Labrenzia sp. PHM005: one gene and its partner. The protein of the gene in region 1 interacts with the protein of each later gene in a pairwise test. Links are inferred from orthologs where the notes say so. Each region holds a gene or a part of one and is shown in the gene's direction. Other genes may lie near its edges.

What was found. Proteins that work in one complex are often made in the same cells at the same time.
Region 2: the proteins of FJ695_RS06075 (region 1) and FJ695_RS17660 interact in binary tests that used the Escherichia coli proteins (3 or more experiments, as listed by UniProt). The link is inferred for Labrenzia sp. PHM005 from one-to-one orthologs.

What each region holds. Positions count from the first base shown.
Region 1 is NZ_CP041191.1:1,341,421-1,346,865, reverse strand. What follows is about bases 1,330-4,229. They hold FJ695_RS06075 (sulfurtransferase TusA family protein), read left to right. Parts: upstream 1,330-2,606; coding sequence 2,607-2,852; downstream 2,853-4,229. Other genes in these bases: FJ695_RS06060 (hypothetical protein), read left to right, coding at 4,091-4,229; FJ695_RS06065 (low molecular weight protein-tyrosine-phosphatase), read left to right, coding at 3,554-4,009; FJ695_RS06070 (4a-hydroxytetrahydrobiopterin dehydratase), read right to left, coding at 2,993-3,292; FJ695_RS06080 (ABC transporter substrate-binding protein), read right to left, coding at 1,576-2,418; FJ695_RS06085 (DUF924 family protein), read right to left, coding at 1,330-1,494. In the rest of the region: FJ695_RS06095 (ammonium transporter), read right to left, coding at 1-179; FJ695_RS06090 (P-II family nitrogen regulator), read right to left, coding at 201-539; more of FJ695_RS06085, read right to left, coding at 943-1,329; more of FJ695_RS06060, read left to right, coding at 4,230-4,351; FJ695_RS06055 (phosphatase PAP2 family protein), read right to left, coding at 4,368-5,225; FJ695_RS06050 (2-hydroxychromene-2-carboxylate isomerase), read left to right, coding at 5,314-5,445. UniProt on the Escherichia coli protein: Sulfur carrier protein involved in sulfur trafficking in the cell. Part of a sulfur-relay system required for 2-thiolation during synthesis of 2-thiouridine of the modified wobble base 5-methylaminomethyl-2-thiouridine (mnm(5)s(2)U) in tRNA.
Region 2 is NZ_CP041191.1:3,896,121-3,901,460, forward strand. Bases 1,249-4,043 are described here. They hold FJ695_RS17660 (cysteine desulfurase family protein), read left to right. Parts: upstream 1,249-1,958; coding sequence 1,959-3,128; downstream 3,129-4,043. Other genes in these bases: FJ695_RS17655 (alpha/beta hydrolase), read right to left, coding at 1,249-1,676; sufB (Fe-S cluster assembly protein SufB), read left to right, coding at 3,242-4,043. In the rest of the region: FJ695_RS17645 (hypothetical protein), read right to left, coding at 105-284; FJ695_RS17650 (GNAT family N-acetyltransferase), read right to left, coding at 449-1,054; more of FJ695_RS17655, read right to left, coding at 1,008-1,248; more of sufB, read left to right, coding at 4,044-4,714; Fe-S cluster assembly ATPase SufC, read left to right, coding at 4,777-5,340. UniProt on the Escherichia coli protein: Master enzyme that delivers sulfur to a number of partners involved in Fe-S cluster assembly, tRNA modification or cofactor biosynthesis. Catalyzes the removal of elemental sulfur from cysteine to produce alanine.

The sequences.
Region 1 (5,445 bases):
AAGCCGGCAGCCATCCACATGACCAGGAACCCGCCCATCAGGAACAGGAGAGTGTTGAAGATATAAGCGACTTCCGGAGAGACGGCCGGCGCAGCTTCTGCATCCTGGGCCAGTACCGGCAAAGCGCTGAGGCTCAGAAGAGCCAGGGACGCCGCGCCCTTAGCGACTAGTTTTTTCATGGTTACGTTTCCTTACCTAAATCACAGAGCTTCGGCGTCGGTTTCGCCGGTGCGGATGCGAACGACCTGGTCGATCGAATAGACGAAGATCTTGCCGTCGCCGATCTGACCGGTTTTGGCTGCCCCGGAGATCATTTCGACAACCTTGTCGACAGATCCGGCATCAACAGCGACTTCGATTTTCAGTTTCGGCAAAAAGCTGACCGCGTATTCAGTGCCGCGGTAGATCTCGGTGTGGCCCTTTTGGCGGCCATAGCCTTTGACTTCCGTGACCGTCAGCCCCTGGATGCCGATGCCGGTCAAGGCATCGCGCACTTCGTCGAGCTTGAACGGCTTGATGATGGCCATCACTATTTTCATTGCTCGTTCCATTCCCCTCTGTAGCGCCCCTTCCCGGCGAAGAAGCTCAGCTACCGGTTCGTTCGTGTCCTTGATCCCCTCTGGAAGGGTTCGGATCTTTCTTGCGCCAGGCGACCGGCGCACGAACCAGTGTCGCCCCTTTCTTTTCAAGGACCGTGCCAACTTCGGATTCTTTACTGAGGAATGGCAGAATTCTGCGCGTTCGAAACCTGAAACGCCGTTTATTGGTCCAGCCTGAACAATTGGACTGATCGATTTCCAGGCATGGAATTCGCCCAAAAAATAGCCAGCCAACATTAAGGTGATTAAAAAGTATGCAAATATTTTGTGCGCCGCAAACACGCATAAAAAAACGGCAGCACACTAAGTGCTGCCGCTCTAAACCTGACCGATGGGCTGCCTGTTAGGCTGAAAAACCGCCATTTTCCAGAAACGCAATTTCCGCCTCGGTCGATTGACGGCCCAGAACCTTGTTGCGGTGCGGAAACCGACCGAATCGGCGGATCACATCCATATGAATGAGCGCATAATGATAATAGCTCATATCGCCCAGCGCTTTACAAAGGTCGACGGACAGCTCCTGGTCTGCCATATCCTCCGAATGCTCAAACGGCAGATAGAAAAACACCCTGGCTTCTTTGGGAAATGCCCGGTCAAATCCTCTCTCAACCGCAGCCCTGGCGATTTCGACAGCTTTTGAATCAGCCTCGAAAGCCCGTCCAGACCCTCTGAAAACATTGCGAGTGCACTGATCGAGCAGCAGGATTACGGCAAGGGCACCGTCGGGCGTTTCCGTCCAGCTGTCGAGGTCGCCGCGCTGTGCGGCCTCGATTGCCGGCAGAAACATGTCCCGGCAGTGCGCATCGAATTTATCGTCCTTGGCGAACCATTTGGACGCCCCCGCCTCCCACCAGAAGTCGAGAACATCTATTGAAGACGGCAGCTCAGTAGTCATGATCAAACATTCCAAAACCATATTAGGGAGTGACAACGCGGAAACGCGCCTTTGATGCAGAACCTACAATCGAAAAACCTGTTAGTCAGCAGAAACCATTTCCGGCTCAGTGATTGCAACTGCATCGCAGGCAATCTCTTGCCAAAGCCCAACATGGTGATTGAAGCGCTGTTCCCAAAACCCCTCCTCGCGCAGGTTCTTCATTTCCTCTTGGACTGCAGCAACAAGTTCTGGATCAGTCCCTTTGCTGAATACGGCCCAGAGCGGCTTGGCGAGCTCTTTGATGTAAACGACCGGCTGCAACTGAGTGCCGTCATGCCCGCGCGCGCAAACCGTTCCCTTTGACAGGAAGCCGGTCAACGGCAAAAGATCAATCCGGCCGAGGTACAACATATCAATGCCCTGCTGGTAGCTGGTCATATGTACCAGCGTCGAGGCATCCCGCACGCCCAACTCCTGAAAATAGCTGTGCTGGCTGCTGCCCCTTTGCACCCCGATGCGGTAGTCTTGTTTCAAAAGATCCTTCAAACCTGCGGTTTGAATGGGTGGCTGCCTCTTCAATTGATAGAGATACTGGCCGTAGGGAGAGACTTCACCCAACCAAATGAATTTGTCTTCCCGCTCGGGTGTTCGGGACAAGGAGAAAAACAGGGTATTGGGCTGCGTTTCAGCCATGAGCATGGCCCGCTTCCACGGCAGGAATTCAAAAGCCTCAACGTGTACAGGACGGCCGTCATTATTGACCCGCTTAAGAGCCTCAAGCAAAAAATCGGCGACATAGCCTGCCGGCTCATTATCCTTGGCAAACTGCAGTGGCGCGAAACTCTGCGTAACGAGCGTAAGACCAACGGGGTCAGAATGAGCCTTGCCCGGCAGAACCGCTAAAGCACACAAAAGACAAAGAGCAATGCAAAGGTTCCTCATGAGAGCCTTCCCTTTGGTAATTTTGCCCATAAGTAAATTGCCCAAGCCTTTAAGAAGGCTTAAGTGGAGAAACGCCCGAACGCTGAGCGTCTAGAAAACGGAACATGCACACTAGAAATTCAGGAATCCCTGCAATTTTTCCAGTCGTCGTTGACTGTTTATGTTTGAGAGAAATGCCTGTTTGAAAAATGGACACTAAGGTGACACGTAATCTGCTCGATCTGATGGGCCTCAAATGCCCGCTTCCGGTCCTCAAGACCAAAAAAGCGCTCTCAAAACTCAGCCCCGGTGAAGAACTGACGATTTTGACCACAGATCCGATGGCCGAAATCGACATCCCCCATTTCTGCCAGGAACATGGGCACACTTTGATCGAAGCGGCCCGCACAGAAACCGGTCACCGGTTCCACTTGCAAAAAGTTTCGGAGAAATAGATTCGACTGGCACCGATTGAACAACATCCCAATGTTCCTGAGGTAGCTTTTCGTATCAACCGGCTTACGAACCAATCAGATCAAACAGGCCTATTGAGGTCGCTCGAAAAAGCATTCGCAAACTATGACGCTGGATTACTTCAATTGAACCCGCCAGAGATGACATCGATTTTTCGGGCCAATTCCATATCCAGCTGACTGAGGCCGCCTACGTCATGGGTCGCCAGCACGATGTCAACTGTCCGATAGACGTTTGACCACTCAGGATGATGGTTCATTTTCTCCGCCGCAAAGGCCACATGAGTCATGAAAGCGAAGGCTTCCTGAAAGTCCTTAAACTTGAAAGATCGGGAGATCGCCTCCCGCCCCGGCACTAAGTGCCAATTTGGAAGTTCCTGCAATCCTGCAGCACGATCTTCCGGCTTCAACCGCTCCGCCATCTCACTCTCCCGCAAAAGTCCTACTCGCTGTTTGCCGGCATCTTTGATACCGATCTCACGGTACTCGCAAAATCTGAATGCGAAACAGACTATATCCCGAAACACTCGCGGCACCCAGTTCCGCAAAGCTCACAACGTCTTGACAGTGCGGCGTGGGGCAGCTTTGTCTAGGGCATAGACTCGGCCAGCGGCCACTTCCTCGCGAACTATCGCCAATGACATCGCCAATACCATCTCATTTATGAGTCCGAACCCTAGCCCATGACTTCAGTGCTATTCGTATGCCTTGGTAACATCTGCCGCTCCCCGCTCGCCGAAGGGGTGTTTCGGGATGCTGTTCATAAAGCTGGCCTTACAGACCATATTCATATTGATTCTGCCGGTACCGGCGCTTGGCACGCTGGCAACCCGCCAGACCCAAGATCAATTGAAGTTGCCGCCAAATACGGGATCGACATCTCCCGCCAAAGAGCACGCCAAGTGATTGCAGAGGACTTTAATAGGTTTGACCTGATCCTCGCGATGGACACAGAGAATCTGGAAACCCTCTATTCCCGATCTCAACTTGACCACCCGGGCCTTCGATTGTTCTTGAATGATCCAGCGAAGAATGTACCCGATCCTTATTATGGCGGCGAGGACGGGTTTGAGCAGGTTTACCAGCTGATTGATCAGGGCAGCCACGCCTTGCTCACAACGATTACAAAACACATGTGAAACATGCCACTGACGGCTTCATAAATCCGTCTCATTATCTGCGCTAATCAGGAGCCTATAGCTTCAGGACTTGGCGCATTCATGAAACTCTTGTGGTGGTCTCTGGCCGCACTTCTAATCTTGCTTGGGTTGGCGACCGTCTGGTTGCCGATTCCAACCGGCGTGCCGCTTTTGGCGCTTGGAGGTGTCGTCATCATCGGCAGCAGCCGGACTGCCGCCCGCCTGTTGCGGAAGCGGAGAAAATCAACGCCGCATTTAAACGGGGTCTTCACGTGGATCGAAGACCGGTCACCTTTGCGCTTTGCGCGCATTCTCAAACGCACTCGGCCCCGGAATAAATAAGCGGTGCAGGCTTCGCCTATTTCTCAGATGCAGTCTGGATAGCAGATCGCACTTTTAAACGCGCGCGTACAAAAAGCCGTCTGAAAATCCGGTGTAACCGCCGGCCGGTCAACGTAAACCACTCATCGAGCCCCCGGTCAGACACCAGAGGTGTTTTTTTCAGGTAAAGCAGCCAATAAACGCTGAGCACAACCAAAAACGTCAGCCCCCAGGACAGCATTGTGTCTGAAAAGAAGTGCCCGCCAAAGGCCACACGATTGATGGATAGGACCAAGCACAGCGGTAGTACAAACGCCAAAACGGCCTTTCGCCAGCTTGCGGGCACAAGAAACGCTATCGATACGAGCCAGATGCCCGCAGACCCTTCGCCGGATACAAATGAGCAATTCCGCTCGCAGTAGTCAGTAATTTTCCAGACTGGTTGAAAGGGCAATTCGCCGCCGAACTCCTCAATCGAGCGTGGCCGTGGCCGCCCCCAATTGTTCTTCAGGATAGAATTGACCAGAATTCCCGGCCCGAGGATTAGCGTTGAAATCAAGAACAACGGCTGGCGCAACGGCAAAATCGGTGCCCTACCTGGAAGCAGCAACTTGATGACCAGAACGGCAACCGCGCAAATAGCGATTACCCGAACCAAAAACGGTCCCAGATGCCTGACTTTTTGCAAGAAAGGATCGTGCTGCGCCCAAAACCCGTCTGTTTGGCTAAAAAACAAACCGCTGATCCAAAGATCGGTTTTAGGAAAGGTCAAAAAGAACAGGGAGACAATCAGGATGTACGCCAGAACAGCAACAAACGGATGCGCAATGCACCAGACAGCCGCTTTGCGTGTGGCAGACTTCACAGTATGGTTTGGCGGAGAAAAATCGCTCATGGCCGCTCTTTAGCGCATCCCTGCTGCCCGTCCAATCCCTTCCTGCCGGATTCTTAACCGGCACATCTATCGAAACCGATCAGCCACAATGCAAGAGACACCTGACGCCCCCTCCAATGTTATTCCACTGCCAGCGGCCAAACAGCCTGTCCTGGAGTTCTGGTTCGAGTTTGGATCCACCTATAGCTATCTTTCGGCCATGCGGATCGAAACACTCGCA
Region 2 (5,340 bases), 2.6 Mb from region 1 along the record:
GGCGACCTTGGCCTTGCGGACTTTGACTTCTTTTTTCAGTTCTTTGATTTTGGATTTTTTAGACATCAAATATCTCCTGGTTCATGAGGTGTTCGAACGAGGCGTTAATCAGTGGATTGGTTCTTTTGAAGAAAGTCCCGGATAAAGCCGCGGATCTCCCGGGCAGCGCTGGTATCCAGTTCATCACATAGCTCAACAAACCGGTCCCGTTCATCGCTGCTAATGCGGATGACCAATTGACTGTCCTTCTTGGACTTCTTTGTCTTTTTTTGTTTTTCACCCATTTCAACCTCGCTTCAATACAGCTAGTGCATATAAAAACGATATGCAATGTATATACATAAAATATTTTAACTGTGTGGTCACTGACCGCCTTTGCAGTTAAGAGGCACTGCCTAGAGTTCATTTGCCGTGAATGGTCCGGAATGATCGATGATTAACGTCAGGATCAAGTAAGGGTTCGGGCCGGATATCCGGGCGCGCGCAGCTCAAATCCCTGTTTGGTCGCTGAAAACCCGATGCGTTCGTAGAACCGGTGTGCAGCGGTGTTTTGGATCCCCGATAGCAGCATTATCTTGTAGCACCCGGCGTCCCAAGCCGAGTCAGAAGCGGCTTTGAGCACCTGTTCGCCGTAGCCCCGCCCACGATGGTCGCGATGCGTGACCACATTTTCGATCAATGCATAGGGCGCGCAGCCACGGGTGAAATTGGGAACGACGATCAAGGTACAGGTGGTGACAGGCACGTCACCAAGACACCCAATCAGTATCGTCATGCCTGGATGGCGCAGTATCGTTTCGAAGGTTTTTGCTTGTATCTCTTCCGTTGCTGGCAGGTCGTCACCAATCAGGTGTTGGTAGAGCTCTGTAAGGCCGGAAAAATCATACGATTTGGCCGCACGGATTGAGAGGGCGCTATCGGGTTTGGTCACTTCGATGCCTTTCTGCCATTGGGAAACAAAAAAGCCCGCCGAGTGGCGGGCCTTGTATTTTGATGGTTCCAGAAAGTCAGTCGATGTCGACGTAATCTTCCGGGCCGAGGCCAAGGCGGCCATCGACATAATCGCCGCAATTGCCGATCAGCGTGTCCATGTCGTTTTCAAAGAAGTGGTTGGCACCCGGAATCGTCTGATGATCGATGATGATTCCCTTTTGGGTTTTCAATTTATCGACCAGCGTCTGGACGTCTTTCTGCGGCACGACCTTGTCCTGATCGCCATGAATGATCAGGCCCGAAGACGGGCAGGGGGCCAAAAACGAGAAGTCATGCAGGTTGGCCGGCGGGGCAACGGAGATGAACCCCTCGACTTCCGGGCGGCGCATCAGGAGCTGCATGCCGATCCAGGCACCAAAGGAGAAACCGGCGATCCAGCAGGCCCGCGCATCCGGATGGACTGTCTGCACCCAATCCAGCGCTGCTGCGGCATCAGACAATTCGCCCTGACCGTGGTCGAATGACCCTTGAGACCGGCCGACGCCGCGGAAATTGAAGCGCAACACGGCAAATCCGCGTTTCGCGAACATGTAGTACATTTGATAAACAATCTGGTTGTTCATCGTGCCGCCAAACTGGGGATGCAGATGCAGGACCAGAGCGATGGGGGCGTTGCGCTTTTTTGCGGGATGAAACCGGCCTTCCAGCCGGCCAGCGGGACCGTTAAAGATCACCTCAGGCATGAAGCGATTTATCCTTTTGTTTTTATCCGTAGCCGGATGGCTGCGGGGAGGGACCGTCTACGTGGTTTTCCTAAGTCTAAAACTTGACTCTTTGGCTCCAAGTTTCTAGAACCCTGTTTAGAATTATTCGAAAGTTCGCATCACCAAAACAGCAACACTCGGTTCGACCGTTGACGCTGTTATCGTCATCACAGCGGAAAATATCAAGTTTTTCGGACATGTGATTGGAAAAGATGTGATTTTCGGACCGAACTCTGTGTCCTGTTTCGCGTTTGAGGTGTCATGCCGCGCCAATTTGACCCGATCTATCTCGATCACAACGCTGGTGCGCCGCTGCGCCCGGTGGTGCGCGAGGCCATGATCGCGGCATTGCAGGAGGCTGGAAACGCATCGTCTGTGCATACACACGGCCGGAAAGCGCGTGGCAAAATCGAAGAAGCCAGAGACGCGGTTGCACGTTTATGCGGTTCCAAAACCCGTGCGGTGACATTTGTCTCCGGCGGCACAGAGGCCAACATGACGGCATTGACGCCTGCATGGCAGGACCAAGGTGCACCGGTTTACCTGGATAAACTGTTTCGTAGTGCGATTGAACATCCTTCCGTTGTGACGGGCGGACGGTTTCCGGTCGTTGACCAGGTGGTTGTTCCCGTTGATGAAAAGGGTGTGGTCCGTCTGGAAGCGCTTGAAGAGCTGATCAAAGACGTCGATCCAAGTCTGATTTCTGTCATGGCTGCCAACAATGAGACCGGGGTTGTTCAGCCGCTCTCAGACATTGGCGCGCTTGCACAACAATATGGCCATTTCTTCCATGTCGACGCGGTCCAAGCTGCCGGCCGGATGCCGATTGATGTGGAAGCTTGGCAGGCAGATGTCATCACCCTGTCGGCACATAAATTCGGTGGTCCGCAAGGCATTGGTGCCGTTGTCGTCCGCTCAACGGCCCGGGTTCCGGCTCCGCTAATGGTCGGCGGTGGTCAGGAGAATTGGCGCCGCGGCGGAACGGAAAATGTCGCTGCCATTTCTGGATTTGGCGCTGCGGCAATTTCAGCCCTTGAGGAAGCGGCCGAAACACGCCATCTCCTGCATCTGAGGACGAGGCTGGAAGAGGGCTTGCGCGCTGTTTGCCCGCAAACAATCATCTTCGGAGAGGGCGCAGATCGGCTCGCCAACACGGTTTGTTTCGCAGTTCACGGCATTTCTGCTGAAACAGCACTGATCGCTTTTGACCTTGAGCGCGTATCACTGTCGTCGGGGTCAGCCTGTTCTTCGGGCAAAGTCTCTGTGTCACATGTTCTGACGGCCATGAATGTGGACGAAGAGACCGCCCGTTGCGCGCTACGGATCAGCATGGGCTGGGACACCAGTGAAGCAGATGTGGCGCGATTCCTGGAGATCTGGCCGAAGATTGTCGACCGGTTGAATCCGGAGGCGCGGCACCAGGCTGCTTAAAAAGTGAATTTCAGCGGTGCGCCGCTGACCGAAATGGCTTCTGTCCATGCGTTTGGGCGAGGCGAATGAGTTAGGAAGCTGCGGACAAAAGGTCCGCCAATTGGAGGCAAGCGATGCCAGCTGTACAGGAAACCATCGAACAGGTGAAAGCCATCGATGTTGACCAGTATAAATACGGCTTTGTGACGGACATTGAGTCCGAAAAAGGCGCAAAGGGTCTTTCTGAAGAAACCATCCGGTTTTTGTCCGCCAAAAAGGACGAACCGGAATGGATGACGGAATGGCGTCTTGATGCGCTGCGCCGGTTCCAACAGATGGAAGAGCCGAGCTGGGCCCGTGTTTCCTATCCCAAGATCGATTTTGACGATCTTTATTATTGGGCCGCGCCGAAATCCGTCGAAGGTCCGAAGAGCCTGGATGAAGTCGATCCGGAGCTTCTGGCAACCTATGAAAAGCTCGGTATTCCGCTGCAAGAGCAGGAAATTCTGGCAGGTGTTGCCCCGGAAAACCGGGTGGCTGTGGATGCCGTCTTTGATTCCGTCTCCGTTGTGACGACCTTCAAGGAAGAGCTGAAGAAGGCCGGCGTCATCTTCTGTTCTATCTCTGAGGCCATGCGTGAGTATCCGGACCTGGTGAAAAAATACATCGGCTCCGTGGTTCCGGTCACCGACAATTATTATGCGACGCTGAACTCGGCTGTCTTCTCCGATGGGTCCTTCGTCTATATTCCCGAGGGCGTGCGCTGCCCGATGGAGCTGTCGACTTATTTCCGGATCAACGAGCAGAATACCGGCCAGTTCGAGCGCACGCTGATTATCGCCGACAAAGGATCCTACGTTTCCTATCTGGAAGGCTGCACGGCACCACAGCGCGATGAAAACCAGCTGCACGCCGCGGTCGTTGAGCTGATTGCCCTGGACGATGCGGAGATTAAATACTCCACCGTCCAGAATTGGTATCCGGGCGATAGCGAAGGCAAGGGCGGCATCTACAACTTCGTCACCAAGCGTGGCGATTGCCGGGGCAAGAATTCCAAGATTTCCTGGACCCAGGTTGAGACTGGATCGGCGATCACCTGGAAATATCCGTCCTGCATCCTGCGCGGCGATGGTTCGCGCGGAGAGTTTTATTCGATTGCGGTGTCTAACGGTCACCAGCAGATCGACTCGGGCACCAAGATGATCCACCTCGGCAAGAACACATCGAGCCGGGTGATTTCAAAGGGCATTTCCGCCGGTAAATCGGAAAACACCTACCGGGGTCTGATTTCCGCGCACCGCAAGGCATCACATGCGCGGAACTTCACGCAGTGTGACTCTCTGCTGATCGGCCAGGAGTGCGGCGCGCATACGGTGCCTTATATCGAGAGCAAAAACGCATCTGCCCAGTTCGAACACGAGGCGACCACCTCAAAGATTTCGGACGACCAGATGTTCTATTGCCTGCAGCGCGGGATGAACGAGGAAGAGGCAGTCGCCCTTATCGTCAATGGCTTCGTCAAGGACGTCATCCAGCAGCTGCCGATGGAATTTGCCGTGGAAGCTCAGAAACTGATCTCGATCAGCCTGGAAGGGTCTGTGGGGTAATCGCTCCACTATTTGAATGACTATTCGGGCGATTGCCCAACGTATTACAAGGACACATCTCAATGCTTGAGATCAAAAACCTGCACGCGCGCATCGCGGAAGATGAAACGGAAATCCTGCGCGGCATTGATCTGACGATCAACGCCGGCGAAGTTCATGCCATTATGGGCCCGAACGGATCCGGCAAGTCGACGCTGTCTTACATTCTGGCCGGCAAGGACGACTATGAAGTCACCGAGGGAGAGATCCTGTTCAACGGTGAAAACATGCTCGAGATGGAGCCGGATGAGCGGGCTGCAGCCGGCATGTTCCTGGCATTCCAATACCCGATCGAAATTCCGGGTGTTGCCACCATGGAATTCCTAAAGACAGCCATGAATGCACAGCGCGTAGCGCGCGGCGAAGACAAGTTGTCAATTCCGGACTTCATGAAGCGCGTCAAGGAAGCGGCAAACTACCTGAACGTTTCCATGGATATGCTGAAGCGCCCGCTGAATGTCGGTTTCTCCGGCGGCGAAAAGAAGCGGGCCGAGATCCTGCAGATGTCTCTGCTGGAGCCGAAACTCTGTGTGCTGGACGAGACCGACTCCGGTTTGGACATCGATGCCCTGCGGATCGTGTCGGAA